4 regions of the Colwellia sp. SU-HH01172 genome follow, and region 2 is predicted to be linked to each of the others. Evidence: riboswitches for the same ligand, from Rfam matches in the RefSeq annotation. Region 2 holds a riboswitch; each other region holds the start of a gene.
The links. A riboswitch is a leader RNA that binds a small molecule or an ion and turns the genes downstream of it on or off. The one in region 2 is predicted to bind cobalamin.
Positions count from the first base shown of each region.

Region 1: another riboswitch for cobalamin. It lies ahead of AC27JP_RS17190 (hypothetical protein); the one in region 2 lies ahead of bluB (5,6-dimethylbenzimidazole synthase).
Region 3: another riboswitch for cobalamin. It lies ahead of AC27JP_RS17170 (TonB-dependent receptor domain-containing protein); the one in region 2 lies ahead of bluB (5,6-dimethylbenzimidazole synthase).
Region 4: another riboswitch for cobalamin. It lies ahead of cobT (nicotinate-nucleotide--dimethylbenzimidazole phosphoribosyltransferase); the one in region 2 lies ahead of bluB (5,6-dimethylbenzimidazole synthase).

Region 1 is NZ_BAAJMB010000007.1:194,880-203,849, forward strand. Features, by position in the region: gene AC27JP_RS17180 (cobalamin biosynthesis protein CobD/CbiB) at 1-703, opposite strand, end outside; gene AC27JP_RS17185 (histidine phosphatase family protein) at 776-1,354, opposite strand; cobalamin riboswitch at 1,558-1,743, shown strand; gene AC27JP_RS17190 (hypothetical protein) at 1,916-2,521, shown strand; gene AC27JP_RS17195 (cobyrinic acid a,c-diamide synthase CobB) at 2,527-3,969, shown strand; gene AC27JP_RS17200 (cobaltochelatase subunit CobN) at 4,075-8,649, shown strand; gene AC27JP_RS17205 (MotA/TolQ/ExbB proton channel family protein) at 8,651-8,970, shown strand, end outside.
Region 2 is NZ_BAAJMB010000004.1:1,859-10,828, reverse strand. Features, by position in the region: gene AC27JP_RS11640 (S8 family peptidase) at 1-235, opposite strand, end outside; gene AC27JP_RS11635 (S8 family serine peptidase) at 503-2,329, opposite strand; gene AC27JP_RS11630 (S8 family serine peptidase) at 2,708-5,110, shown strand; cobalamin riboswitch at 5,282-5,510, shown strand; gene bluB (5,6-dimethylbenzimidazole synthase) at 5,551-6,336, shown strand; gene AC27JP_RS11620 (GGDEF domain-containing protein) at 6,377-7,378, opposite strand; gene AC27JP_RS11615 (S46 family peptidase) at 7,721-8,970, shown strand, end outside.
Region 3 is NZ_BAAJMB010000007.1:189,821-193,980, forward strand. Features, by position in the region: gene AC27JP_RS17165 (cobyric acid synthase) at 1-1,367, shown strand, start outside; cobalamin riboswitch at 1,451-1,604, shown strand; gene AC27JP_RS17170 (TonB-dependent receptor domain-containing protein) at 1,656-3,527, shown strand; gene cobD (threonine-phosphate decarboxylase CobD) at 3,622-4,160, opposite strand, start outside.
Region 4 is NZ_BAAJMB010000007.1:180,295-189,264, reverse strand. Features, by position in the region: gene cobU (bifunctional adenosylcobinamide kinase/adenosylcobinamide-phosphate guanylyltransferase) at 1-191, opposite strand, end outside; gene AC27JP_RS17155 (adenosylcobinamide-GDP ribazoletransferase) at 191-1,012, opposite strand; gene cobT (nicotinate-nucleotide--dimethylbenzimidazole phosphoribosyltransferase) at 1,002-2,069, opposite strand; cobalamin riboswitch at 2,230-2,425, opposite strand; gene AC27JP_RS17145 (histidine phosphatase family protein) at 2,590-3,228, opposite strand; gene AC27JP_RS17140 (HD domain-containing phosphohydrolase) at 3,389-4,411, shown strand; gene AC27JP_RS17135 (ABC transporter substrate-binding protein) at 4,439-8,970, shown strand, end outside.

The DNA of each region.
Region 1 (8,970 bases), on a different contig from region 2:
ATCCTAGTAAATCGTCCAATCGAGCACTTGCATAGCCGAAATTGATAAAGCGCGCGTTTTTATAGCCCCACATTGCATCTAACGTATTAGCGAGTCGATGTAAAATGACTAAAGGCGCTCCACCAATAATATAGTAAACCAGCGATGCTATAACGGCGTCGTGACCATTTTCAAGCATAGACTCAACCGTTGCTCGAGACATTTCTTGTTCGTTAAGCTGTGAAGTTTCTCTGCTAACAATGTAGCCGGTAAAATGCCGTGCAGATTTTAAATCGCCTGATTTAAGCGGTCGATAAATTTGCATTGCGTGTTCTTTTAAGCTGGCTAACCCCAGTGCTAAATAAAGCACTATAGCGTCAATAAATACTTGCCAATACCAAACTAAATCCTGCAAAAAATAAACAAATAATATCGGCAACGGCAACACCAACAAACACCAAGCTATTGTGCCAAGAGCTTTTGTTTTTAAGATGTTTTGATTTGCATTAACTTGTGTTGAAGCGTTTGGATTTTGCTGGCTTATATTAAGTAATGCTGCTAATTTTGTTGCTAAGTAACCAAAAGCCACTAAGTAATGAAAACGTTTTGCTTCACCAAGTAGTTTATCGAGAATAAGTGCAAGCGATAGGGTAATAGCAAGTGAAAATTCAGGTGCTAATATCAGTATTTTTTCAATAACTTCGCTAATTAAATGACTATCCATCGTTGATGCCAAAAGCTAATATTTACTGACGAAGGAAATTAAAGAGCTATTTCTCATCACTTATATTGCAACCTATTCGCTGTCGAGTTGAAAGCATTGCTGCTGATAGCTTAAAGTAAACAAGCAGCCATTGTCGAATAGCTCATAAGCGTTATTGTTAGAGTTAACGCCTAACTTAGCTAAAAAACAACGTAAGGCTTCACCATGAAATATCACCAGTAAGTTCTTATTTGAGTATTTTTCGGCAAGGTTTTCTAATGCTTGGTATACCCGAGAGCCACAGTCAACAGCGCTTTCGCCATCTGCAGGTTTGAGCTGGGTAAACTGATGCAATAACTCATGATAATTCTCATCTTGGCTAAAGGTTGCTACGTTTTGTCCTTGCCATTTTCCTAAGTTGCGTTCAGCCAAGCCGGTGTGAGTTTCAACAGGAACATTTAAACAATTTTGGCAGATAGTAGCGGTTTTAACCGCGCGTCCTAATGATGAAGAAATAATACGGTCGATATTTTCGTTTTGTAACGATAAGGCGATATTAGCCGCTTGAGTTTTGCCTTGTTCGGTTAATTCGCTGTCGAGTTGGCCTTGAAATCTCTGTGTTTGGTTCCACAGTGTTTGTCCGTGTCGAGCTAAAAAAAAGCGAGTCGTCATTAATGGTTCTTATTTTGGTTGCGCTAAGCTCTGAGCAAAACGGGCGTTTAAGTGAAGCGCAGAATAACCAAATCAATTCTTTGGTTCAATGTAAATATCAGGGCTGACGCTTTGCGGTTAGTTCTTTAGTGCTAATAATTTGCTTTTCATTGAATAAAACTCACTCATCACGTATTATCGGCGCTGATTTAGGTGTCTTTGATTTATCTATTTTTATTTTACGTGGAAATAGCTAATTAAAGGTGAAACGTGAAACTGGTGAGAAACCAGTACTGCCCCCGCAACGGTAACTGTGAGCAGCAACAAAACCACTGTATTGACAAATATGGGAAGGTGTTGCAAATGCGATGAACAGGAGTCCGGAGACCGGCCTAAAGCAAATACTCGACAACTGCGGTGGGCGGTCATTCAGAGAACAGTTTACGGCCCAAGCTACCTTTTTACGCCTGCTTGATGTGTTAATCGCGTTATTTAGTCATTTGACTAGTTATTACACCGCGATACCGTTTACCAACTTTGATTTCTAACACCGTGAAAATTTATTTCGCATACGGGAATGTTATGAAATCAGTCAACCAAAAAACGCCAATTAGCTTACTTTTTGCAATATTTGCAGTCTTAACTTTGCTGATGTTGGCAACTCGCACCCATCATTTTGCCAGCTTAAACCACTTACCTAGCGCTTCAATCGCAATATTTTTCTTAGCCGGTATGTATTTACGCAATATGAAAGCGTTTTGGTTTTTCTATACCTTAACTTTAGTGATTGATCTTGCCTCATCGTATTTTCGTGGACAATTCGGCGATTGTATTACCACTTCTTACCCAGCATTAGTATTAAGTTACGGGGTTATGTTTGCTGCTGGCTTTTATACTAAACCTGATTGGCAGCAAAGTGCCTGGCAAAACAATATTATTAAAGTTGCTTTAGGCTTGTTTGTAGCTAGCTCAATTGCTTTTTTCATTTCCAATGGCAGTTACTATGCTTTGTCAGGAAAATTTCCAGAATTATCATGGGCTGAATATGCAACGCGTGTTGATAAATACTATTTCCGCTCTATTTCTAATCCAGTATTTTATGTGATTTCTGCGATAGTGATTGATTTCACTATTAGCCGTTTCTTAACTGATAAAGGCCTAGCCAAATCGTCACAAGATAAGGTGTAATGGCAATGAGTCAGTCAGAAACAGCAAAAGCTGCAGCCGCTTTTCAGAACAAGCCTGAACATGAAACCGGCAGCGGTACTAAGTGTTCCGCCTTAATTGTGGCAGCGCCGCATTCAGGCTCAGGAAAAACCACAGTAACTGCCGCGCTTGCTCGATATCATCGCAACCAAGGTCGTAAAGTGACGGTGTTTAAAGTTGGTCCTGACTTTATTGATCCTATGATTTTGCGCCAAGCCAGTGGTGAATTGGTTTATCAGTTAGATTTATGGTTAGTGGGTGAAAAGGGCTGCCAAGAGTTACTGCATCGTGCAGCAATGGAGTCTGATCTTATTCTTATTGAAGGTGTGATGGGCTTATTTGACGGCACGCCCAGTAGTGCTGACTTAGCTCAATACTTTAATATTCCGGTACTTGGCGTTATTGATGCAAAAGCTATGGCGCAAACATTCGCTGCCGTGACCTTTGGCCTTGCTAAGTTTCGTGAAGGTTTGCCGTTCTCTGGCGTAATTGCTAATCGAGTGAATACCGATCGCCACGCTGAGTTATTGAGTAACAGCCTGCCAGAAGAATTTCGTTTCTACGGGCGCTTACCAAAAGATGACGGTGTCACTTTGCCGGAGCGTCATTTGGGTTTAGTGCAGGCACAAGAGCTAGCAGATATTGATAGCCAATTAGACCAAGCGGCGAGTCATATCGCTAAAACGGGTTTAACTGAGTTACCTAAACAAATAGAGTTTTTTGCGGTTGAGAATGACAGCCAAGCAGACTTTATCCATCGAGCTTTGGTGGGAACTCGAGTCACTATAGTGCGCGATAACGCCTTTAGTTTTATTTATGCCGCCAATATTGCCTTTTTAGAACAAGCTGGCGCGGAAATAACCTATTGTTCAGCATTGAATGACGCTCATTTACCTGAAGGGGATATCTTATATATTCCAGGCGGTTATCCAGAGCTGTACGCAGAAAAGTTAATGAATAATGCGACTTTTCTAAGTGACGTGAAAGACTTTGCTGCTAGCAATAAACCAATAATTGCCGAATGTGGCGGTATGTTGTATTTACTTGAGCAGCTAACGGATATGTCAGGGCAACAAATGGCAATGCTTGGCCTTATTCCGGGCAAAGCGGCAATGCAGAAAAAGCTCGCCGCAATTGGCTCACAATGGGTTGATTTATCCTCGCTTAATAAAAATAGCGCTGACCATGAAATTAGCCCTGAAGACAATAACGTTGCGACGTCTAACAACATTATGCGTGGCCATAGTTTTCATTATTCTTACGCGGAAATTGCTCTTGAGCCTATTTGCCAAACAACGCACCACCCGAGTGAACGAGCAGGCGAATTTATTTATCAGCATAACAATATACTTGCGTCGTACATGCATTGGTATTTTCCGAGTAATCCCAGTTTAACTTTACGCATTTTTAATAAAAATCGATGCTTCTAATCGATTGAAAATGTACCTTTCGATCATTAAATGAAGACATTTTAGTCAGTATTTTTTTGTCAGTTTTTTAATGAGCAACGTTTATTTAGTTTTTTGAGAGTTCTCATGACAAGCGCCATTGTTAGCAAACACACGACAAAGCCTTTTCCTAAAAAAGGTCAGGTAAATATAATTTTTTTAATGGCCTTTTGGCTAATAACCTTTGTAAGTGCTGCCAGCTTACAAGCCAGTGAAATGAAAATGCTGGCGCTGGTATCTGATCGTTCAGCCGCCAGTATGGTTGCCGGTGCTCATCAGTTTTTAGCGACACAAAGTGCTAATAAAACATCAACATCAAGCACGATTAATATTCGCAGCGTAAGCCAGCTAAATATTATGACTAATCAGGAAATACAGCAGCTCATTAATCAACATCAGGCGTTAGTTATTGCGGGTGTATTTGGCGAGTCAGTTGAGCGTTTGTTAGCGTTAACTTACCCCGAGCAACAAACACGGCTAATGTTAAATACCGACCGACGTTTAATGGTTTTACATCAAGACCGTAAAGGCGGAAAAGTTACTGATTTATCAAAACCGCAATTACAAAGCTTAATGGCAGCGTTAGATAAAAATGATTATTTGTCTGCACTCAGCGTAAAACAGCAGCAATGGCCAGCATTTGCTTATTGGTTGCAAGCGCGTGCTTATTGGCAAAATAGGGGCAAAGAAAATTTAGGCAATTTATTCGCTTGGCTGGAAAAAATCACGCAAGTAAACCCTAACACGATTGCTTTAAACGCAGCGCCGAAAATATTGCCACTGCAACCGATACGTTTTTATTGGCAACAAGAATTAGTTAGTACTAGCGAGTTAAAACAAAAGGTAGAGGACAATGCTAGTCAGCCTTTGGTGTTTATTGTTGATCATGATACTGGCGACCAACCGGGGCAATGGCAATTACATCAGCAATTGTGTCAGCGCCAATGGCAATGTGTTTCTGTACTTGCAGGTTGGGGAAAACCCAGTGAACAAGCAATTGAAATAATACGTAATCTAAAAGTTACCCAGCCATTAGCCATTATCGCTTTACAAGATTTTGTCATTGGCGGTGGTGAAGGGCGGGGGTCAGTGTCGCAGAAATTTCAGCAATTGAACGTGCCGGTATTTAAAGGTATTCGGGTGACTGAACTGAGCGCATTGGAATATCAACTTTCACCAACGGGTTTACCAAGCGATAGCGTACATTATCGGGTGGCGATGCCTGAATTGCAGGGCGTTTCTCAGCCACATGTTCTAGCATTAGCCTCAGCAGCTAAGTTAGATTCATTAACCGGTGCAAGCTTATCGATTAGTGAAGTGTTAACTAATGAAGTTGAACGCCTAAAGGCACGCGTAAGTGCTTGGTTAGCGCTGCGCACCACTGAAAACGCCAAGAAAAAAGTCGCCATTGTTTATTATAATCATCCTCCGGGTCGCCATAATATCGGTGCAGACAATCTCGATGTTCAGCAATCGCTTTGGCAAATATTACAGCAATTAAAAATGGAAGGTTATGACTTGGGCCCTGAAGTTGACTTGCCTAACTCAGCTGAAGAATTGCTCGATTTATTACAGTTGAAAGCGGTGAACTTGCCGCAAGATGCTGGCGCGCTTAATAAAATGTCACCGCTGATCAATAAAATGTCGGTAAGCGACTACCAAAGCTATTTTGATACGCTACCCGAGGTTGTTAAAGCGGAAATGATTGAAGGGCCATTAGGCCATTTGCATGCTCAGGTTAACACTTACCTTTTTGCCCAAGGTCAAACGGAATTAGCGCAGCTGTCAACGGTTGAGCGTAATAAGGTTTTACAGGCGCTATTAGCTAATGTTGAAAGTACTTCTGTCGACTTACATCATGCCCTTGATGGTATTCGACACCAAGGCCGAACACGGGCGTTAGATTTACTTGAACAGTTAACCGAGCAATATCGCCATTTAATTGCCTTAAAACAGGCAAATAATGATATTCCAGCCAAGCAATGGCAAAGCGCGAACGAACTTAAAAATGCCTTAATTGCGATGCAAATTGAAGGTATTCGAGGTTGGGGCAATGTGCCTGGCAAAACAATGGTGTGGAATAATGAAATTCTGTTGCCCGGTGTTCAGTTTGGTAATGTTTTCTTAGGGCCTCAGCCACCAAGAGGCTGGGAGCTAAATGAAGAATTATTACACGCCAATATGACCTTTCCGCCGCCACATCAATACTTGGCTTTTTATTATTATTTACGTGATGTTTTTAAAGCTAATGCCATAGTGCATTTAGGCCGACATTCCACTTATGAATTTTTACCTAAACGTGCGGTTGGCTTATCAGCGAGTGATTATCCATCGCTGATTATTGAAAGTATTCCAAGTATTTACCCCTACATTGTTGATGGTGTCGGTGAAGGTATTCAAGCTAAGCGCCGTGGTATTTCGGTGATGTTAGATCATTTAACACCACCTTTGGCCACCACTGAATTGTATGATGGTTTATTGCAGTTACGTCAACTTATTGAAAGTGCTGAAGCGGCTTCGAATGACGATACTAAGAAAAAAGCGATTAAAGCCTTACGTCATAAAATTGAAGTGCTGAATTTAACTGATGAACTGGTTGCCAGTATGGATGAAGAACTGCAAGTTCGTGGTATTGGTTTTGGTGAGGTTGATGATGCCTTTTTATTGCATGAAGTTGGGCATTATCTCACTAAGCTACAAGAAGATTTTATGCCATTAGGTTTGCACGTTTATGGTAAAGACTGGCAACAAGAAGCCATTGATACCATGATGGTTTCGATTGAAAAAGGCGAATTAGACATTGACGACAATAAGCGCGATGAAATTCAACAGAACCTGATTAAATCACCAAAAAGTGAAATGTCGGCATTTTTAAATGCCTTAAATGGTGGTTTTGTTGCGCCGGGTAAAGGCAATGATCCAATCAGAACTCCAGATGCTTTACCGACCGGACGCAATTTCTATGCACTTGACGGTAGCTTGATCCCATCTCAGCTAGGTTTTACTACTGGCCAGCAATTAGCTACGAAAGCGCGAGCAGAAAACCCGATTGTTGATAAAAACCACAAAGAAGCGGTTATTTTATGGGCTTCTGATGCGGTGCGTGATGAAGGTGCCATGATCGCCTTTGGTATGGATATGCTTGGCGTGCAGCCGGTGTGGAATCGACGGGGCATTTTAAAATCGCTGAAACTTATCGAACTTGATAAAACACACAAGGAACGAAGAGATATTGTTTTTACCACCTCAGGCTTGTTTCGAGATTTATATGCTCAACAATTGGCGTGGTTAGACCGCTCAGTGTTATTGGCATTAGCGGCAAGTAAAAAGGTGATTGAGCGTGACCACCCAGCGTTAATCAGTGCCTTACATGCGGCACTAACACCGGTTGAGCACATGCTGGCACAGCAAAAACATAACTTCGACGAAAGCATAGAAACTAATATGGTTGCTAGTAATTGGCTGCGCGAAGCGCAAGCACTGCTGCGAGCAAATAGCCAAATAAGCCCTGAAATGCTAGGCCGTCAGGCCAGTTATCGAATTTTCGGTACTGCGCCTGGTGCATATGGCGCGGGTATCAATCGTTTGGCTGAGCGCTCTGGCGCATGGCAAGAACGTAAGCAATTAGGCGAAGCGTATATCAAACGTATGAGCCATGCTTATGGTGTGCCAAATGAAAATACAGCCATGGGCAGCAATGTACAAAGCTTATTCCGCCAACAACTCGCTAACGTAAATAACACCTACTTAGGGCGCGCGAGTAACCTGTATGGCTTGATTGATAATAATGATGCTTATGACTACTTAGGTGGGCTTAATTTAGCAATTGAAACCATTGCCGGTCAGCAGCCTAATAGCTTTGTGATATCGCATGCTAACAATCAACAGTTGTCGATAGACCCTCTGCAAACCGCGTTATTGTCAGAACTGCGTGGACGTTTCTTAAATCGACAGTGGATCCAACCGCTAATGAAGCAAGGCTATGCGGGCGCAAGAACCATGGGCAGTGAGTTCATTGAAAACCTGTGGGGTTGGCAAGCAACAAGCCCAGAAATTATTAAGTCTTGGGTTTGGCAAGATTTAAAAGCCATCTATATTGATGACAGCTTAGAACTTGGTTTAGATGAATTCTTGCAAGAAAAACATAATGTTCAAGTACAAAGCAATATATTAGCCATAATGTTAGTGGCAATTGAAAAAGGCTTTTGGCAAGTAGAGCCAGAAACCCAATCTGAACTTGCCGAAAAGTTTGCACAAAATATTGTTGAACATGGCATTCCGGGCAGTGGCCATACCCATGCCAATCACCCCATTTATCAGTTTATTAAACCTATGTTATTTGCACAGTTACAAAGTCAACTTGCTCAGGTACTTGCTGCGGCAAATCACACACCAAGCGGTGAACAAGGCTCAGGCGTGCAACATATTCACGAAATAACCGCAGCAACTCAGCAGCAAAAGCCTAGTGAGGTTGCGCCTAATAATACTCAGCCCATTGCTGAAGAAAGTGACACTAATCAAGTGAATGAACAAGCACCGCTATTAGACCAAAAACATTTAATACTGGGCTTGATTGCTGTGGTGTTATTACTCATGTTACTGGGTTATATGCGCGCGCAACGTCAGTTACCTAAACTGTCTGATAACGTAGAGGAAAGTTAGTATGTTATATAGTTTTTCATTAGATATTATGCATTTAATTACTTCTTGGTTGCTTCAACCTGTAGTGTGGGGCTTGCTGTTTTTTACTGGCTTAGCGATTTATGAGTTAGGTTTGGCCTTAGGAGAAAGATTCTCTGTTATACCGGCTTTACTGGCAGCAAAACAAAAGCAGGCACTGATCACTCAAGGGAAGAAACGTATTGAAAGAGCTGATTTTATTACCCGCATTGCGCCTATGTTAGGTTTAATGGGCACGCTTATACCTTTAGGCCCCGGCCTTTCTGCACTTGGCTCTGGTGATATTAGTGTTTTGACAACCGC
Region 2 (8,970 bases):
CAGCAGTTAATTCAACAGCAAAAGAATCTATGATTTTTAATTCATGAGTAGGAGTTGCCCCCAGCTCTTTCAAGTTATTTTTCAATAATGTGAAATTTTTTGCACTAATGATATATGACTGAGCCTGTTCATCATTAGCTGTGGCTGAGTTAAAGCCCATTAATAATGCGACGGCAATCAATCCGCCAACCACTGATACAAACTTGGTCTTGTTTTTATTCGAAGTGAACAACATTTTTTATCCCCTTTTGTTCATTACACTTTCTAATTTTTTTAAAAACATTAGGGTGAGTAACTTCATATGTTTTACAACTACCAACAATAACCGAAGTCATGTCAATATCACTTTTTAAAAGCTCAAGACTTTTAAAACTACAGGCAAACACTATCACACCACACAATGACTTTTAACTATCTATTTACATTTATATTACATACAAGAGAAAACAAAAATATCCAGCTAAATAAAAGCTGGATATTTTAATTACTTAGCTAAGTTTTACTAAAATGAAACACTTGACTCAGTAGAGCAGTTATCCGTACCTTGGTCGCATACCTTGTAAGTAAAGGTACCAGATGTTCTGAAACTATCAGTATATGCACCGTCGTTGGATGTTGTTGTACGTAATGCACCATTACGGAAAATATCTACTGATGATGTTGAAGCGCCTGACCAACTAAGGTCTACCTTATTTTTACCTTTAGCACGATAACCGTTAGTTGCTAGACTAATATCTCCACTTGGAGGAGTAACTCCGCCGCCACAACCATTAGCAGTTAAGTAATCGTTAGCAGCTTTTGCTTGTGCAATACCGTGACCAAAATGAACATCATGGCCGACAGCTCCGCTATCTAATGCGGTAGCTTTTAGTGCATCACGAATTTCAGTGCCGGTACAGTTGTTATGATTTGACCAAACTAAAGCCGCAATACCTGAAACTGCAGGAGTTGCCATTGAAGTACCAGTCATAAGACCATAATCACTCGTGCCAATAAATACATTAGCGGTAGTTGCTGCTAGTAACGCAGAGCGATCTTCAAATGCTGCACCTGCAGCTGGGATAGAAGTTGCGTTAGTGTCACCCAAAGTTGCGTATAACATGCCCGCTTCATTGTTAATGATAATTGCGCCAATACCGCCTGAGTTTTCACAGTTTTGTACTTTGTCGTGGAATGAAATATTACCACGGTCAATGACACAAACATTGCCATTAGCGCCAGAATCTGTGGCTTCAGCAGTTCCCATGTAATATGTATTACCGCTAGCATTACCGGCATTTTCCATTGCAGAAGAAGCAAAAGCTTGGCCGTCAGCACTCACTGTAGAGTTTGTTGCCATATCCGCGGGATACGTTGATAAAACATCGACACCACCGGCAGTAATTTCTACACAGACAGTTTCATCAGTGGTTGTCGTTTGCTTCTTACCTCTGCCTGTAGTTACTGTACAGCTTGGATATTGAGATTCAGTATAACGATCATTATTGTTGTCATTACCACCAACCATCATTACTGATGAGTAACCTGCTGGGTATGAGCGTACATCGTTACCATCGTTACCAGCTGCCGCTACAACTAAACCACCTGCTTCAGTAAATGCTTTAAAAGCGTTCTCTTCTGTGCTGTTAGCACCACCACCACCTAAACTCATGCTAATAATATTTGCGCCCGCATCAGCACACTTATCTGCCGCATATGCTAAGTCAGAAGAATAGCCCCAACCATCAGCATTGAAAACTTTCACAATATGCATATCAACACCAGGTGCCATGCCTACAACACCTATATTGTTATCTGCAGCACCGATAGTACCGGCAACATGTGTCCCATGCGGTCCACCATGCTCATCCCAATTTCCAGTTCCAGAGTCGTTATCACCGGTAATATTATTCCAGATAAAATCTGGGTTTGAACGATCTAAACCAGAGTCAATCACACAAACTTTCATACCGGCATTGGCATTAAATGAAACTTGATCAGCTTGAGATTGATAGACAGAATAAGGTGTTAATTGCTCTAACATAGGGTTGCCTGAATCATCACTAAATGCTGACATGAGTTCACGCTTTTGATCCACTTCAATAAGTTGAACATGTGGGTTATTCATTAAACCTTTAACATCTTCCAAGCTCTTACCTTTAAAGGAAGCGGCAAAATAGCCATTACCATCTATTTTCATTTCAGCGTTTAACTTTTTGGCTAACGCTTTAACAATTCCTTTTTTACTTTCGTCAACCTTTATTATGTAGCGCTCATCACTCGCATTAGCAGTAAATGCCGATGTAATTGCAATTGCAATTATAGAACTTGTAAATTTAGAAATTTTCATAGATGCTCCAGGTGTCTCTACATTAAATTAAGTTTTATTATAATTATTTAATCATTTTGCTAACTTCAAGCCTGAATGGCTTGTTTGACCTTCGATACTAGCAGCACTGAAAATCCTCCCTAGTACAAATGCGACAACTTTTCGTAATTTTACGACCATAACAATAAAAACACCTCAATATCAAACACTTAAGCGAATTCGATATTTTTACCTCTGTCGTTTTTTTATGATTATTAGTCTTGGATTTGCTATTACCAATTTAAAAATGAAGCCATGATGGTTGCCGATGAATAATTCATCAACTAATAACAAAAATGCGTCCGATGTCTCCGCTATCGATTCATTCAGCGCAACAAATGCAAATGCAGAGGAATTCAAATGAGAAACAATCAGAAATTAGGTTTAAGCGTACTTGCGCTGTCTATTATGGCAGCTACCAGTAACGCTCAAACATTTGAAGCAGCTGAGTTACAAGCTGTGCCAGTAAATGCAAACAACACTATGACCGCCGTTAACTCTGATTTTAGTCAATGGCGAGAAAGTCAAAAATTTCAGAGTCATGACTTTACCGATCGTATTATTGTTAAATACAAAAATGGCTTTGAAGCACAAACCTTAAGCAATTTTTCTTCAGAAAAAGCGATGCCAGCCGGTTTAGCGAAAAAAGCGGGTCATAGCTTAAAACACTTGAAGAAACTTAAGAATGGCCGTCATGTTATTTCTTTAGGAAAGCAAAAACACGTTAATGACGTTCAAGCTATGGTAAACGAATTGAACAGTCATGCTGATGTTGAATTTGCAGAACCTGATTATAAGCGTTACTTAATGGCGCAAAATCAACCTTGGGGTATCTCAGATACTCAATCTGATTTAGTTTCAGATAATGATGCTGCCAACATGACGGTTTGTATTATTGATTCAGGTTATGAGCGTGCCAATCCAGATTTAAATGCTAACAACGCTACAGGTACTAACAACTCAGGTACGGGTAACTGGTACCAAAACGGTGGTTCACATGGAACTCATGTTGCAGGTACTATCGCGGCGGTAAATAACTCGGAAGGTGTTGTCGGTATTATGCCAAATACCAACGTTAACTTGCACATTGTTAAAGTATTTAACGAAGCAGGTTGGGGTTACACGGGTGAATTAGTTGATGCGGTAGACACTTGTGTCAATAACGGTGCTAAAGTGATTAATATGAGCCTAGGCGGTTCAGGTTCAAGTAACGCCGAACGTAACTCTTTACAAGCTGCCGCTGATGCAGGTGTTTTACTTATTGCTGCATCAGGTAACGATGGTGATTCATCATTATCTTACCCAGCATCTTACGATTCAGTAATGGCAGTAGGCGCACTTGATCAAGGTCGTCAACATGCAGAATTCTCTCAATACACATCTCAAGTTGAAATATCAGCACCAGGCGAAGCAATTCTATCGACTGTTGCTGGCGATGGTCGTTTAGGTTACATCACTTTAGGTTCAACAACTTATGGTAATGATGAAGTTGTACCACAAACTCATTACATTCAAAGTGGTGGCAGCTTTACCGTAAGTAACGTAAATAGTTCAGCAAATGGCGTATTAGCCGCTTGTACTCTTTCAGGTAGCAGCTACAGCTGTTCAAACGTATCAGGTAACATTTGTTTAGCTGAACGTAACGATAACCAAATAGGTAGTAATTATCCTGAAATAAACCCAGCGAAAGCTTGTGCTGACGCAGGAGCTTCGGGTGTTATCGTTTATAGTAATAGCGCTCGTCCAGGCCTACAAAATCCATTTCTAGTTGATGCTAACTCTGACGTAACAGTGCCAACAGTTTCTGTAAACCGTGAGTTAGGTTTGCAATTGATGGGACAACTAGGTACGAATGCTAACTTAAATGTTGTCGGCGACCAAGATTACGCTTATTACAATGGTACTTCGATGGCGACTCCTCACGTTACTGGCGTTGCGGCGTTAGTTTGGAGCAACAACCCTGACTGTACAGCAACACAAGTACGTGATGCATTAAAAGCAACAGCGATTGATTTAGATGTTGCGGGTCGTGATGACAAAACAGGTTACGGTTTAGTACAAGCAAAAGCAGCGTCAGACGCGTTAGCAGCAAGTTGTACGACAACAACACCTCCTACTGGTGGCGACGTACTAGAAAATGGCGTAGCTAAAACAAATTTAGCCGGCGCTAAATCAGAAGAATTAAGCTTTACTATGGAAGTACCTGCAGGTGCTACTGGCTTAAGTTTTGATATGTCTGGCGGCACAGGTGATGCAGATCTTTACGTGAAATTTGGTTCAGCACCAACAACGTCTAGTTATGACTGTCGTCCATATGCTGGTGGTAACTCAGAGTCATGTCCAATTGCAACGGCACAAGCTGGCACTTACCATGTGAAAGTTATTGGTTACTCTGCCTTTACGGGTGTTAGCCTAACAGGTAGTTTCACTGAAGGTTCTACTGGCGGTGGCGGTGCTACAGGTGGCAGTGCTTCAGTAACTGATATCAGTGTTGCACGTCGTGCTTGGACATACTACACCATTGATGTACCAGCAGGCATGGCGACTCTTGATTTCAATATGAGTGGTGGTACAGGTGATGCAGACATGTACATTCGTCGTGGTGCACAACCAACATCATCTACTTATGACTGTCGTCCATATGAAAGTGGTAATACCGAATCATGTTCATTCACTAACCCAACAGCTGATACATGGCACATAGGTATCTATGGATACTCAGCAGCAAGCGGTGTTAGTTTAGACGTAACATATAACCCGTAGGTTAAACTAAAACCCAACTAGTGTTTATTTAGGGAAGGTACTTCATTGTGCTTTCCCTTTTTTTATTTATAACCCCTTCCCCCCTTTTCACATCTTCCAGAGACAATAATTGATTTTAATTAAGTTGATTTAATATAGCGTTTTTCAATTTCAATACTCAATGCTATAGTGCCGACGAAATTATTTTTAGGTGCTTGCCGCTTTACTTTTTATTTTGTAGAGACCAAGAGAATAGGGAAATTGGTGTAACTCCAATACGTGCCCAACGCTGTAATGACATATGAGTTCGAATATAACCACTGGTAGTCTTGCTGGGAAGGTTTCGAATATTGTTTATATCACAATAGCTGAATATAAACCTTGTCTTAGTCAGAAGACCTGCCTAGAAATACAAATAAAGCGAAAGGCCGATCGCTTCTAAATCCATTAAGGGGAATACTTTGGATTTCAAAAACACGAGTACAGCTCAAGAGCAACCATTTCAGTCTCAACATCAGCACGGTTTAAGTGAACAAGAACAGCACGGTTTATATAAAGCCATTTTCAATCGCCGTGATGTTCGCGGACAATTTCTACCTAAAGCGATCCCTAAGCAAGTGTTAAGCCGTCTACTTTATGCTGCACATCACGCACCATCAGTAGGATTTATGCAACCTTGGAATTTTATCGTTATTCAATCACCGGACGTTAAAAAGAAAATCCATCAAGACTTCACCCTTGCCCATCAAGAGGCACAAACAATGTTTGCCGCTGACAAGCAAGATAAATACAAAAACTTAAAGCTTGAAGGAATTATTGAATCTCCAATAAACATTTGTATAACTTGCGATCGTAAACGCACAGGTAAAGCCGTTATTGGCCGAACACATATGAAAGAAATGGACCTATATAGCTCAGTATGTGCGGTACAAAATTTTTGGTTGGCTGCACGCACAGAAGGTATCGGTGTTGGTTGGGTGTCAATTTTGCATCATGATGCGTTAAAGAACATCCTTTCATTACCTGAGCACGTCGTTCCTATTGCTTATTTGTGCTTAGGGTATGTTAGTCATTTTCACGAAAGGCCGGAGCTTGAAACGGCAAATTGGTTACCACGTAGAGCTATCGACGAACTCGTCAGTTTTAATTCATGGGGACAAGAGGCTAGTAACAGTGAAGAAAACGAGCTGATTAACCAATTACAGGCAGATCAATCATTTCCACAATCCTTTATTAATAAGAATTAAAGCCTACTTCTGCTTAGCTATAGCATCAACTAAAAGCGTTTTATAGACAAACGCTTTTATTTCTACCACTGTTTTTTGCCTGATACAGTGCAGTATCGGCTTGTTCAAATAATGCCATCCAATTAAGTTCATCTTGTCGTTGAGCAACACCAATTGAAACCGATATTTTTGGTAAATACGCTTTAGAGTCTCGTTGCATTAATTTCAATTCAGCTATGGCTAAACGTATTTTTTCGGCAATTTCATGAGCTTGCGTCATAGTTTTATTCACCATAACCACCACAAACTCCTCGCCACCAAATCTAACCGCAATATCTTGATCAGAAATACTTGTTTTTATTACTTTTGCAATTCGCTGAATAACTTTATCACCAATGAAATGGCCAAATTGATCATTAATATTTTTGAAGTGATCAATATCTATCGCTAAAGATGAATGCACCTGTTCAATATCTAATTCTTGTAATTTAACATCGCAACCACGGCGATTAAACAACCCTGTTAAAGAATCCACAATGGCCTCATGCCTTGCGGCTTCCAACTTAGCTTTTAAAAAGCTCACTTCACCGCAAGCATGCGTTAACTCTAATGATAAGTCACTATGCTGTTGCTGAGACGCGGTAATGCTACTCATTAAAAAGGTAACAATATTTTGCATCGATTTATGATATTCGTGCTTGGAAAGTGCTCTTTCAGCCTTTTTAAGGTTTGATGCAACAACTTTATCACTATCGACTTGAGAATTAATTTTCGCTAATGTTGATGTTAACGATTTTTCTATCGGGTCCAGTATTTGTTTATCTATAGCATGAGAATTTGAAATATACTTTTCGAATAAACCTTCCATAAAAGTTAGATCGACTTCTTGATATGTTTGCACATGCCGATCTAATTCGGCGCTTAACTTTTCATTACGCTTACTAACGTGTAAGTAGACAACCGAATAATTTACTGGGCTAGGTGGTATTTGATAATGAGTTAAAAATTCATTGGTTGATTCACTGATCTTTAATGCCTCATCAAAATTATCTTTAATAAGCACATAACCTCCTCAAGAATCGCTTTATTTTTATTATTGGCCACAAATATTTAGATAATAACAAAAGGAAATGTAAACATTTTGTTACCTAATCAATTTAGAATATCTAAACTACAGCTATTCAACAAGTATTATGGATTAATTTTTCAATTAAAATTAGGCTTTAGTTCAATAATGTTCGAAATATCACCCCCTTCGACCGCATATTAAGCTACTACGAAGATTTTCGCACAGTCTACAATAGCGCTTTGTTATAGAACAAATAAATTGGGAGATTTTTTGACTAAGCTCAAGTGATAAAGCAAAATTCCAAATGATTTAAACTTTACCCTTTGAGAATAAAAAATGAAAAAATTCGCTTCGCTATGCTTTGCGTTGGCCTCAACGGCCACACTTGCTGATGAGGGCATGTGGCAACCACATCAATTGCCAAGCATTGCTAACCAACTAGTCGATGCTGGCTTGAAACTTGACCCAAATAGCCTAACAAATTTAACAAGCTTCCCTATGGGAGCAATTGTGAGTTTAGGTGGCTGTACGGCCTCATTTGTCTCAGACAAGGGCCTAGTAGCAACAAACCACCACTGTGTATATGGTTCGATTCAATACAACTCAACAGAAGAAAACAACTTACTTAAAAATGGCTTTTTAGCAAAATCTTTCAAAGAAGAATTACCTGCAACACCAGGCAGCCGTATTTATGTAACAGAAGAAATAACCCCAGTAACTGATGTTATCAACGCTGGCTTAAATGAAAGCATGTCTGGCGCTGATCGCTTTAAAAGCATCGATAAAAGCTCAAAGTCATTGGTTGCGGAATGTGAAAACGACAGCAAATACCGCTGTAGTGTAGTTAATTTCCATGGTGGACTAGAGTATTATTTATTCAAACAGCTGACAATTCGCGATGTCCGTTTAGTTCATGCTCCAGCAAGCAGTGTTGGAAAATACGGTGGCGATATTGATAACTGGATGTGGCCACGTCATACCGGAGATTATGGCTTTTACAGAGCGTATGTTGGTAAAGATGGCCAACCAGCGGATTACAGTGAAGATAATGTTCCATACGAGCCAAAGCATCACCTAAAAGTCAACAAAAGTAGTGTCGACGAAAACGATTACATTATGGTTTTAGGCTACCCTGGCCGCACTAATCGTTACCGCACAGCATTAGAAGTAGAAAACCAATTTACTTGGGTCTACCCGCAAGCAAAAGCTTATCGTGAAGAAATTATTAATTTAATTCATGAAAACTCAACACCAGAAAGCGATGCACGTATTAAGTATGAAAGTACGCTCGCAAGCCTTGCCAACTATGCAAAAAATTATGGCAGCATGATAGAAAGCTATAATAAAGGTACAACACTTGCGCGTAAGAAATCTTTAGAAACTGAGCTTGACGCATGGATCAACGCAACCAGCGCACGCAAAAACGAATATGGCACAGCACTAAAAGGTTTAAACGATTTAATTAAAAAAGATCAGCAAACACAAGCTAGGGATTTAATTCTAGGTTATTTAAACTACGGTAAAATGTTGAGTACCGCTAATCGTTTATATCGTTTATCACAAGAAAATACTAAACCAAATATTGA
Region 3 (4,160 bases), on a different contig from region 2:
CGAAAGACGGCGGTGAAATTGGCCGAGCACAAGCATTACAAGCGATTGCAGCAAAAGTAGAAGCGCGCGTTGATTTTAACCCTATTTTGCTAAAACCTAACAGTGATACCGGCGCGCAAGTAATTGTGCACGGTAAAGCGTTATCGAACATGGAAGCGGGTAAATACCACGACTATAAAAAATTCGCGATGCAAGCGGTGGTTGAGTCACATCAGCGCTTGGCAAATGATCATGATGTGCTGTTAGTTGAAGGAGCAGGTAGCCCCGCAGAAATTAACTTGCGTGCTCATGATATTGCCAACATGGGCTATGCCGAAAAAGTAGATTGCCCGGTTTTATTGGTGGCAGATATTGACCGTGGTGGCGTATTTGCCCATTTGGTGGGGACGCTTGAATTATTGTCGGAATCAGAACAAGCAAGAGTTAAAGGTTTTATCATCAACCGTTTTCGTGGTGATATAAAGTTATTAGAATCTGGCTTAGATTGGCTTGAACAGCGCACAGGGAAACCTGTATTAGGCGTGTTGCCTTATTTACATGACTTAGCGTTAGATGCCGAAGATGCCGTCGCGCTAGATAATAAAGTCACACAAGCTAAGGTTAAAATTTTTGTACCTTTGCTGCCACATATGAGCAACCATACCGATTTTGACCCATTACGTTTACAGCCCAATATTGACTTGCAATACATTCGCATTGGTCAGTCGTTACAGGGCGCTGATTTAATTATTATTCCAGGCAGTAAAAATGTCACTTCTGATTTAACTTTTTTAAAGCAACAAGGTTGGCAGCAAGAAATTGAACAACATCTTCGTTATGGCGGCAAGGTCATGGGGATTTGTGGTGGCTACCAAATGTTGGGTAAACAAATATTTGACCCTGAGCATATTGAATCACATGTTGAACAAGTATCAGGCTTAGGCTTATTGAATTTCAACACCACCTTAACGCGAGAAAAAACCTTAACGCAGGTAAGTGCGAGTATGAGTTTAAATGGTGAAACTTGTCAGTTAACAGGTTATGAAATTCACTGTGGTGTTTCAACAGGGCCAGCGTTATCTAAACCACTACTACATATTGAAAGTGATGGTTTAGGCAAAAAGCAATATACACCTGACGGCTGTATTTCTGATGATAAGCAAATTATCGCCACATATTTACATGGTTTTTTCGACTGCCCTGAACCAACACAAGCGGTGCTGAATTGGTTAGGTATTAATGATTTAGTACAACCCGTTATCGATATTAATCAGCATAGAGAAGTGCAGTTAGAGCGCTTGGCTGATATCTGTCAGCAGCATTTAGATATGGAAAAAATTCAAAGCATTATTGCACAAGGTGTCGATACGCCAAGCGATAATGGTTAAGTCTTCATTTTGAAGTTGTTGTTGCTAACAGCAATAAAACTAGCGAGTCGAAGTATTCGATTTAGCAATGAAAAAAATTTAAATAAGCGACAGTAACTAAATATCTTAGTTACTGTTTAACATAGTAAGTTCGAGGGAAGAAGGTGAGAAACCTTCACTGCCCCCGCAACGGTAATTATAACGTAAGTAAATCTTCGTTATATAAGTCCGAGCACTTGAATTTACTTAATTCACACTGCGTTTATGCAGTAATAAATATGGTGCGGTGGGCATCGTTAATGAGGTCATATGAACATTAAGCAAAATAACTTTTTCAAAAAATCATTTTTATCATTGGCAATTGCCGGTGCTATGTCGACATCTTTTATCGCTTCAGCGAACGCTGATGAAACTGCTGACGACATGGAAATTATTTCAGTTACAGCATCACGTACTCCAATGAATATTGAAGACTCACTAGCGAGCCAAGTTGTGATTACTCGTGCTGATATCGACCGTATTCAGCCTAAATCAGTATTAGATATGTTATCAACTGTTGCTGGTCTTGATATTTCAACATCTGGTGGTCGAGGTCAAAGCTCATCAGTTTATATGCGTGGTGCTAATTCTGGTCATACCCTTGTTTTACTAAATGGTGTTCGCATTAGCTCTGCAAGTTTAGGTTCTACCAATGTGCAAAATATTGCCCCAGAACTTATTGAGCGTATTGAAATTGTTAAGGGGCCTCGTGCGGCATTATGGGGTTCTGATGCTATTGGTGGTGTTATCCAAATCTTTACGCGTAAACTAAATAGCGGTGAGCATTTTGTTAGCGCCAATGTTGGTAGCGAAGGCTACAGTATGCTTAATGGTGGTATAGGTATTGAGCATGGTGATGGTTTTACTAGTCTAAGTGTTGAGCATGAAGAAAGTGATGGCTTTGACGCTAAAGATGATTCAGAAACTGATGACGATGGTTATAGTTTTGATTCATTTGCTATTAATGGTCAGCAACAAATCAACAAGGCATTAAGCTTAAATTGGTTGGCGCAATTAGATCAAGGCGATACTGAGTATGATAGCTCGTTTGGCGCCAATGAAAGTGAAATTAATAACCATGTTTGGCAATTAGGTGCTAACTATAATTGGCAAGTTAATAATATTAATAACATCACACAATTTAGTGTTAGTCAAAGTCGCACTTCTAACATAGCTCATGGCAATGGCACGAGTAAAAGTGAAGGTACGCAATATGATACTCGTCGTAACCAGTATTCCCTATTAAATAGTAGTGAGTTTTCTTCGCAATGGTTATTGAACTTGGGTGCAGATTTAATTCAAGAAGAGCTTAAAGGTAGTAATGAGTACGACGAAAAAGAACGTGATACTACCGGCGTCTTTGCTCATGCAATGTATAGTGAAGGCAAGTTATCTTATGAATTAGCTGCACGTTATGATGATGTTGAAGGTATTGACTCTGAAACTACTTTCAACACCAGCGTTGGTTACCAAGTAACAGAAAGCACACAAGTAAGTTTTTCTGCAGGAACTGGTTTTAAAGCTCCTACTTTCAACGACTTATATTACCCATTAAATTGGGGTTATATTGGCAACAAAGATCTCGTGTCTGAAACTTCAGCAAGTTATGAGTTTAGTGTTAAAAGTCAATTCAATGCATTATCAGTTGCCTTTAACCTTTACCAAACAGATATTGAAGACTTAATTGATTGGAGTGGTACTGATGCAGATAATAATGTAACTCCTATAAATGTTGACGATGTAGAAATTAAAGGTGCTGAAATTGGTGCAAATTATCAAGGCTTTGGTGGCGTACATCAGTTTAATGTTAGTTATATTGAAGCTGAAGATGCATCAACAGGTAAGCAATTAGGTCGTCGTGCAAAAGAGCACGTTAGCTATCAATTTGATACATCACTTGGTAACGCGGACTTATACGCTGAAGTTCAATATAAAGGTAAGCGTTATGACTACCTTTTTGGCGGCGCAGTTGTGAAGCTTGATAGCTATTCATTGGTGAACTTAGGCGTTAGCTACCCTGTTTCGGATAATGTAAAAATTCAAGCAAAAGTGAATAACGCATTTAATGAAAATTACCAAACTTCAAGTGCTTACTTTACTCAAGAACGTGTTGCTTATTTTGGTATCACTTACCAAAACTAGTTGATAATTTTTTACTCGTTAAAAAGGCACCAAATTCGGTGCCTTTATTTTTTTCGAGTTACTTTAGAATACTACTTAGCTGAATTGGGTTAACTTAACTGTGTGAGCTTAACTGTGTCAGCGCATTGATACATGTTGCTTTAAGTCTGGCCATTTCAGGCTCTAGAGCAATACCAAACCTTAGAGTGTCTTGTTCATCAGAAAGTCGACAATAAACACCTTGCTTACACAGCAAATGATAGAGTTTTTTTGCATTATCTGTTTGATGAAAGCTCAAGGTGAGAAATAAATCACAGCCGTGAATATTACTGACTAATTTTGAGGTAAATACCTGCCACAATAACGCTTCTTGTTGTTCACGTAAGGTATGTAATTTGTCGCGTTGCTGGTTATGCCAGGTATGATCAGCTAGGGCTTTTTCTGCGATAATTTGCGCAGGACCATTCACTTGCCATGGCCCCAGCAAGTCATTAAATTTTTGGCACCAATAATTATCAGCCACCAAAAAGCCAATACGAATACCAGCTAAACCAAAAAATTTGCCAAATGAACGTAGCACTAAGCAATGTGCATCGCTGGTTTGCGGGCAATAAGATTGTTCTTTAGGCATCACATCAATAAAGGCTTCATCGA
Region 4 (8,970 bases), on a different contig from region 2:
GGCGACTCTACTAGTTGCCAATGTTCAGGACGCTCAGCTTGATGTTGCGCAATGCGTTGCTGCATTTCACTATCAAAGGCTTGTGCGGTTGCGATATAAGTTACTGGTAGGTTTGATGACTTAGCATAACTTTCAGCCAATGAACTTTTACCAGAACGAGCGCCGCCTAAAATAAGCTGTATCTTATTCATTAACTCGCCCCTGTTAGCGACAATAAAGCAATATAAACAACGACTTCTGAAAGCTGCTGCGCTGCGCCTAAACAATCTCCGGTGTAGCCGCCTAGTTGTTTAGTGAACCAGAGTTTTAAACACCAGCGAGTAATGAGCAAAATAGCCACTAATTGCCAAGCCACGCTAAATGATAAAGTAAAGGTAATAACCACAGCGCTTGTTGCCAGCAAAATTAAATAACTATTGCTTGATAACACTTGTGCTAAGGGCTTAACTTTTGATGTCGCATCTTCGCTGACATAAGGCATATCAGCAATTAAACTGGTTGCTACAACACGGCTTAAACAATGCCCAAGCAATAGAACCGATAATATATTCAGTGCTTCTACAGATAAAAGCTCGTTGTTATTAACGTTGCCAACAAGAGCGGCTAAAGCTTGATACTTAACCATTAAAATGAAAAATAATGCCGCTGCACCGTAAGTGCCTAAACGGCTATCTTTCATGATATTAAGCTTGTTTTCGACCGTCCAACCGCCGCCGAAGCCATCCCAAACATCAGCCCAACCGTCTTCATGAAAAGCGCCGGTGAGCAATACACTGCAAAACATTGAAATTAAAAGTGCGATCTCGACAGGTAATAACATTGCACTAAGATAAAAAGCTACGGCTGAACAACCACCAATTAACACGCCAACTAAAGCAAAGTATCGACTGGCATTATTGAGCATTTCATCGTCAACATCAGCCTTGATGTTAACCGGAATACGGGTGAAAAAACTCAATGCTAATAACATCAAGTTATACTCTCTATTTACCACGCTAGTTTTAGGTAACATCAATTACCTCAGCATCGGCAAAGCTCGCCATGTCATTATAAAATCCAACAGCAGCTTGAATAATCGGTAATGCTAGCGCCGCACCCGTGCCCTCACCTAAACGTAATCCTAAGTTTAATAACGGTTTAACCGCTAACCATTGCAATATTTTTTGATGACCTTGCTCACCCGAACAATGGGCAAATACCATATAGTCTTTAACACTGGCATTGAGTTCAATCGCTAACATGGCAGCCGCCGTACAAATAAAGCCATCAACAATAATCAACATTTTGCTTTCTGCTGCCGCTAACATAGCGGCAGTCATTTGTACTACTTCAAAGCCACCTAAACAGCGTAAAATAGCTTTCGCATCCGTTAAATTTCCAGCATGTAAAGCTAATGCTTGTTCTATGACTTGTTGTTTCTTTTTAACTACCTCATCTGAAACACCAGTACCACGACCAACAACTTCGCTCGCTGGCACTTTCATTAACGCTGCCATAATGGCGGATGCAATCGTGGTATTGCCAATGCCCATTTCGCCAAAAGCGACAACGTTGCAGCCCGTTTGGCTAATATTGACTATATGCTGTTTAGCAAATTCAAAACCTTGTTCGACTTGCGCTTCAGTCATCGCCACTTGTTGGTTTATTGGTTTTGTGATGCTGCCTAAGCGCTGATTAATCACAGGCAGCGAAGCGGCCGGTGCATGTAAAATGCCGCAATCAACAACACTGAGTTGCCAACCAAATTGGCGACAAAATACATTTATAGCGGCACCACCGTTAGCAAAATTAGCCACCATTTGGCTAGTAACATCACTTGGCGCGATAGAGACATCTTGACTTGCAACACCATGATCACCAGCGAAAACCGTTAAATGGGGCGTGTTAATAGATAACTTTTGTTGTTCGAACTGTAGTGGGGTTAACTGATAGTTTGCAATTTGAATTTGTGCAATTTGTTTTGCGAGCAGTTCAAGATCACCCAAAGCCCCCAAGGGTTTAGTTTTACCATCGATTTTTGCTTGAATTTTTTCTGAGTTTTCACTGCTAAGCGCTTTAATATCAAACATTGCATCACCTAAGTAAAACCGAACAAATTGCTTAACAACTGCGCGGTATATTTTGATTAACGTCGAATATTATAAGAGCATGCCTGAATTGACTAATGACCTAACATTAGTAAACAACCGACAATATAACCTATGCTCGAGTAACCCGCTCGACGGTCTAATTAATGTCAATGATTATTCTGGTATCCTGACTTACAGCATCTCAATATATCCCTTCCCAAGTTATTTTTGCGCAAAACTTAGTGGTTAATATATCGCTCTGTTTACAGTTGCGGGCACAGTTGTGGACTTTCACCACATTCCCAGTTTCATTCAATTTACCACGCATTCAAGGTAATAAAAAAATGAAAATTAATATGACATTATTAAATTTATGGCGCGATTATCGACAGCTAGGGGAAAATAGCAAGGTTTATTTTTATCTCAGTTATGTCAGAAAAACATAAAAATGTTTTAAATCAGTTTATTGCCTAAAACGTGGCTATTGCCTTCATACTAAAGGACTAGCATATCAAACTAGCTAAAGCATTAATTTAGGCCAAGCTTTGCCCGTGCTATCAATAAAAACTTGCAGACGAATTAACCCACCATATGGCACGTCAAGTTGGGTCATATGCGCAGTTCCCGGCAAAGGCAAACCTAAAACTTTAGCCAATATATAGCGAATAACGCCGCCATGGCTCAGCACTAAAATATTTTCTGACTTTGTTACTTGGCTTAGTTCGGTAATTTGCTGCAATATTTGTTGCCAGAAATCATCAACCCTAGTGGTAAAATCTATCATGGTTTCACCATTAGGTGGAGAGCACTGCCAAGGGTTTTGCCAAAATGCACCTAATGTCGGCGTTTCCTCATTTAATAGCTTGCGTTCTTGCCACAAGCTTTCATAATCTTGCCCGTCCCAATCACCGAAATTCATTTCTTTTAACTGTGCTAAAACTTGCAATGAAAGCTGATTTTTTCGACAGAACTGCTCAGCAAAAGCTTGGCAGCGAACCAGTGGCGAGCTATAACAATGAGAAATTATCGGTAATTTGCCAACAGCATCGTTAAGCTGTTGCTTACCGCATTCAGAAAGGGCTATATCAGTATGTCCACAAAGAATTCCGCTTTGCACAAGCTCTCCATGACGTAGCAAATAAATATTAAATTCTGACAAGCTAATTTTCCACTGCGGCTAAATACGTTTTTAACAGTGTAACAAATAAGCCGTTAACGAAAATTAAATTAATAAAATTCTTCGCTATTTATTGTCTGTAGAACACCTTACTGCTATGTTTTACTTATAGAATATTGGAAATTTTATAATGGACCTTGGCATGAAAGATACGGCAACAATCTTAGTCGTCGACGACGCCCCTGAAAACATTGATGTTTTAGTTGGAATATTAAAACCGAGTTATCAACTCAAGGTTGCTCGCGATGGTGAAATGGCCATCAAGATTGCAAACGTCAGACCGCGACCTGATTTAATTCTACTCGATATTATGATGCCAGGAATCGATGGTTACGAAACCTGTAAACGCCTAAAATTAGACATTGTCACTCGCGATATTCCGATTATTTTTATTACCGCAAAAATTTCCGTAGAAGATGAAGCTCGTGGCCTATCATTAGGGGCGGTTGATTATATTGCTAAGCCCGTTAATCCTGCGATTGTCATGCAACGAGTCAAAACTCATTTATCATTAAGCAACCAAAAGCGTGAACTATATCAACAAGTTAAATTGCAGACATTAGAACTCATTAGCACCCGTAACAATATTATTGAAAAGCTAGGCCGAGCCGCCGAGTTTAAAGATAATGAAACCGGCAATCATGTTAAACGTATGAGTAAGTATGCCTACGTACTTGCCAATGCCTTAGGCATGGGAGAGTCGACAGCTGACATGTTAAAGAATGCGGCACCTATGCATGATATTGGTAAAATTGGCGTGCCTGATCACATTCTTAAAAAGGCCGGTAAGCTTAACGATGAAGAATGGCAAATAATGAAAGAGCATGCCGCTTTCGGTGGTGAGATATTAGATGAGAAAGACCCGTCACCATTAATGGAAATGGCAAAAGCCGTGGCAATAACACACCACGAAAAATGGGATGGCAGTGGTTACCCTAACGGTCTAAAAGCAGATAAAATTCCATTGGTTGGTCGCATTGTAGCTATTGCCGATGTTTTCGATGCTCTAACGTCATCACGTCCATATAAACCGGCGTGGACTATCGAAAGTACAATTGAGCTGATTAAAAATGAATCAGGCAAACATTTTGACCCCGAACTAGTTACTTGTTTTCTAGAAAACTTAGATGAAATACTTGCGATTAAAGCGCAATTTTCTGAATAAAACATCATCGTTGAGTAAGCAAATAATATGCTAAATTTCATCCGTATTAAAAATAGCCTTTTCGGACTGCTTTGGACACTGCTTTTAACCTTCGGCGGTCAAAGTTTTGCTCAAGAACTCGACAAAATATCCATTCAACTCAACTGGTCTCATCAATTTCAATTTGCCGGTTACTATGCCGCAAAAGAACAGGGTTTTTATCAAGAGCTCGGGTTAGATGTTGAGCTTCGAGAGTATAACGGTAAAGGCTCTATCGAAGATTATGTTATTGACGGCAGAGCCCACTACGGCATCAATGACTCCAGTTTAATTGTTGCTAAAAGCAAGGGCAAAGCTATTGTTATTGTCGCGCAAATATTCCAACACTCTCCTTCCACCCTTGCAACGTTAAAATCTTCTAATATCTCTAGCCCTTTCGACTTAATCGGCAAGCGCATCATGGTTGACTCCACCAGCGAAAATTATGCGCCTATTTTAGCCATGTTAAAACAAGCACAAGCCAAAGACTCGGCGTTTAACTGGCAAGAAGAAAGCTATCAGTTTTCGGCCTTAGAAAATGGCGATACTGATGCCATATTAATTTACAGCACCGATGAACCTTTTAAGTTTGATCAAGAAAATATTGATATCTTTATTCTTGACCCTAGAGACTACGGCATTGATTTTTATGGCGATAATTTATTTACCAGTGAAGATGAAGTAAAGAATAATCCACAACGTGTGCAAGCGGTTCGCCAAGCTACTATTAAAGGTTGGCAATATGCCCTCAATCACAAAGCTGAGCTGATTGAACTCATTGAAAAGAAATACAACAGTCAAGCTAAGTCTCATGAACATTTAGTCTTTGAAGCAAATGAAATTAGTAAAATAATATTGCCGAAATTTATTCCTATCGGCTCTGTCGCTCGCACGCGCATGGAAAAAATAACCGAAATTTACCATCAACTTGGCATGATATCGTCGCCAATATTGCCGAAAAACATTCTGCTAGAGGATGCCTTAAATTCTTTCACAACTAAGCGAGTGAATAATGACAGTAGTACAACCTTAATTATTGCTATGGTTGTCATATCATTATTACTTATTTCGATAACACTGTTACTGCCAAAATTAATCACCCCAAAACGTCTTGCGGTTTTAATGGCATCAAAAAAATTCCCGCTTATTGTTCATTCCATTTCGATATTAAATGTCGCCATTATTTTTAGCGTTATCTATATAACTTTGCAAGATAACGAGCAAAGCACGCAAACCAATATGCGAAAAAATTTGGAATTTGTTGTTGAAGCAACTAAGACTCGACTTAATGACTGGATTGGTGATCAAGAACGTTTATTAGAACAAATTAGTACCGATAACAAAGTCGTTGCATTAACCGAGCAATTATTGCAACAACCGACTTTACGTGATGAGCTGATCACCTCATCACCATTAAAGAACATTCGTCAATATTTTCGTCAAAGTAGCATTGAAGGCCAAGGCTTTTTTATCATCAATCGTGACCACCTCAATATTGCCTCTAGCCGCAATGAAAACTTAGGCAAAACTAATTTAATTGCTCAGCAACAACCGAGTATTCTCGCTGATGTTTTTAATGGTGAAACGCGCTTTGTGCCATCAATCAAATCAGATATCAAACTTCTCTTTGGCGGCACCTCGAATTCGATCGACCAATACAGTATGTTTATTGCCACTCCGATCGTCGATAAAAACAACCAAGTGATTGCAGCACTAACGTTAAGAATACAAGCCAGCGGTAAAATTTCAGATATTATGCAGCAAGGTCGCATTGGTGCTTCTGGGGAAAGTTACTTAGTTAACAGTGTTGGAGAAATGCTTTCTAAAAGTCGCTTTGAAGCCGATATTCTATCATTAGATTATTTTAAAGATCACAATGAAAACAACCAATTAATATCACTTAAAGATCCACTTGTTAATGTGATTAAATTTCCTGACGCCAAGGTTAATAGTCAACAATTACCTTATACTTTTATGGCAAATCATTTAATCAATAATGCGCGTGCATTCAATAACTCACTTTTTACTAGCAACAAAATTTCCTCAAATGTATTAGGTTACAACGATTATCGTGGCATTAAAGTTTACGGTGCTTGGTTATGGGACAGTCAGCATGGCTTTGGTATCGCAACAGAAATAGACGCTGAAGAAGCCATGTTGGGTGTCAATTCACTGCGCAATAAATTAATGCTCATTTCCTTTGTTACCCTGCTACTAACCTTAACGTCAAATATTTTCACCGTTACTGTTGGTCAACGCTCCACTAAATATATGCGACGTTCAAAAGAAGAGTTAGAAAAAATTGTTGAACAGCGAACTTCAGAGTTGCATCAACGTGAAAGAGCGATGTGGGAATTATATGAACATGCCCCCGTTGCCTATGCAACATTAAATAGTAAAGGCGCATTCATTAAACATAATTGCGCCTTTGCTCAATTATTTAAACGACCGCGAGAAACTTTTGTCTCTTTGAATTGGCAAGAATTTGTTGCTGATGAACATTGTGTCCATAAGCTATTTCAAACAAAATCTCAGCTACTTGAATGTGAAATTCCGGTTAACATTAGTAAATCTCAAACCATAGACACTATGATGTCAGCCCTGCCGGTATATGATGAACACGAAACATTAACGGAAGTTCGATTAACGCTAATTGACGTTACCCAACGAAATGCCGCGAAAGCACAATTTGCCGCGTTAATGGAATCAGCACCTGATGCTATTTTGATGCTAGATAAGCATAAAGAGCACAGTATCGTGAACTCACAAGTACTCAATATGTTTGGCTACGAAAAAGCCGAACTTATTGGTCAAAAAATTGAACGACTTTTGCCTGAAGAAGCCAAATTACATGTCTTTGAACAATTATTACAACAAGATGACCCGCAAAAACAGCTAATCGAATTAACCGGCAGGCGTAAAGACAACTCCGAGTTTTCGGCGGAAGTGACGGTCAGCTCTCTCGATATTCACAACGATCGTTTTATTGTTGCCATTATTCGAGATATTACCATTCGAAAACAAAACGATGCAGCACTCGCAGAACAAATACTGTTTCAACAGGCTTTAGCCGATACTATTCCTTACCCGGTTTTTGTTAAAGGGCCTGACACGAGATTTATCAATGTTAATACCGCTTATGAACAAACCTTTGATGTCAAAAGAGCGGATATTATTGGTAAAACCGTACTCGAATTGAACTATTTACCTTTAGAAGCGCGCGAAAACTATCAAAAAGAAGATACAAAAGTTATTGCTTCAACCGGCATGATCAAAAAAGAACTTTCGATGGTTTATGGCGATGGTATAGAGCATTCCACTATGTACTGGGTCAAAGGTTTTGAAAAATCAGATGGTAGTGTTGGGGGATTATTAGGCACTTTTGTTGATATTAGTGAACAAAAAATGGCTGAGCAAACCTTAGCACATGCTAAGTCATTAGCTGAAGACGCAGCCAAAGCTAAATCAAACTTTTTGGCCAACATGTCACACGAAATTCGCACACCAATGAACGCTATCATTGGTATGTCGGCCCTTGCGCTTAAAACCAAAATGTCGCCTCAACAAGAAAATTATATTTTTAAAGTGAATCGCGCAGCCGAATCTCTGTTAGGGATCATTAACGATATTTTAGACTTTTCAAAAATTGAAGCGGATAAACTAGAAATTGAAAGTATCCCGTTCTGTCTGGATGATATTCTCGATAATCTCAGCAATATGTTGGTTGATAAATTGACCGAGAAACAAACCGAGTTAATTTTTGATGTTGAACAAAATGTTCCGATTGACTTAATTGGTGACCCACTACGTTTAGGACAAATATTAACTAACCTAGGCAGTAATGCGGCAAAATTCACAGATCATGGGGAAATAAAAATACATATTTCTTGTGTCAATAAACATAGTGATAATGTCACTCTCAAGTTTTCGATATGCGATACCGGCATTGGCATGACCGCTGAGCAACAAGACAAGCTATTTCAATCTTTCAACCAAGCTGATGCGTCTACCACCCGAAAATATGGTGGTACAGGTTTGGGTTTAGCAATATGTAAACGTCTTATTGAGTTGTTGGGTGGGGAAATATGGGTAGAAAGCCAAGAAAATGTCGGCAGTCAATTTCACTTTACCGTTAATTATCAAACGCAATCAACCGAACAAATTAGAGTCAACAAACCCTATTTATCTTCCATCCAAGGCTTAAAGTTGGCGTTAATAGAAGACAATGACACCTATAAGTCAATTTTGCAGCGTATCTTAAAATCATTCGGCTTTCTTGTTGAACACTACACTTGTGTTGAAGATGCTTTACCGGAACTTAGCCTAGCAGGGAATTCATTCGACGCGTTAATTTTTGACGTCTCGAAAGAGACCGATAGCAAAAATTGTGCAGATATATATAGCATACGTGAAGCGTGCGAAAATTTACCAATATTACACATATTGCCCAATCGCTTAGAACACTCTATCGAAGCGCTCGAAAATGGTGAAAAATATTATGTCACTTGTAAGCCAATCACGTCATCAAATTTACTCGATAG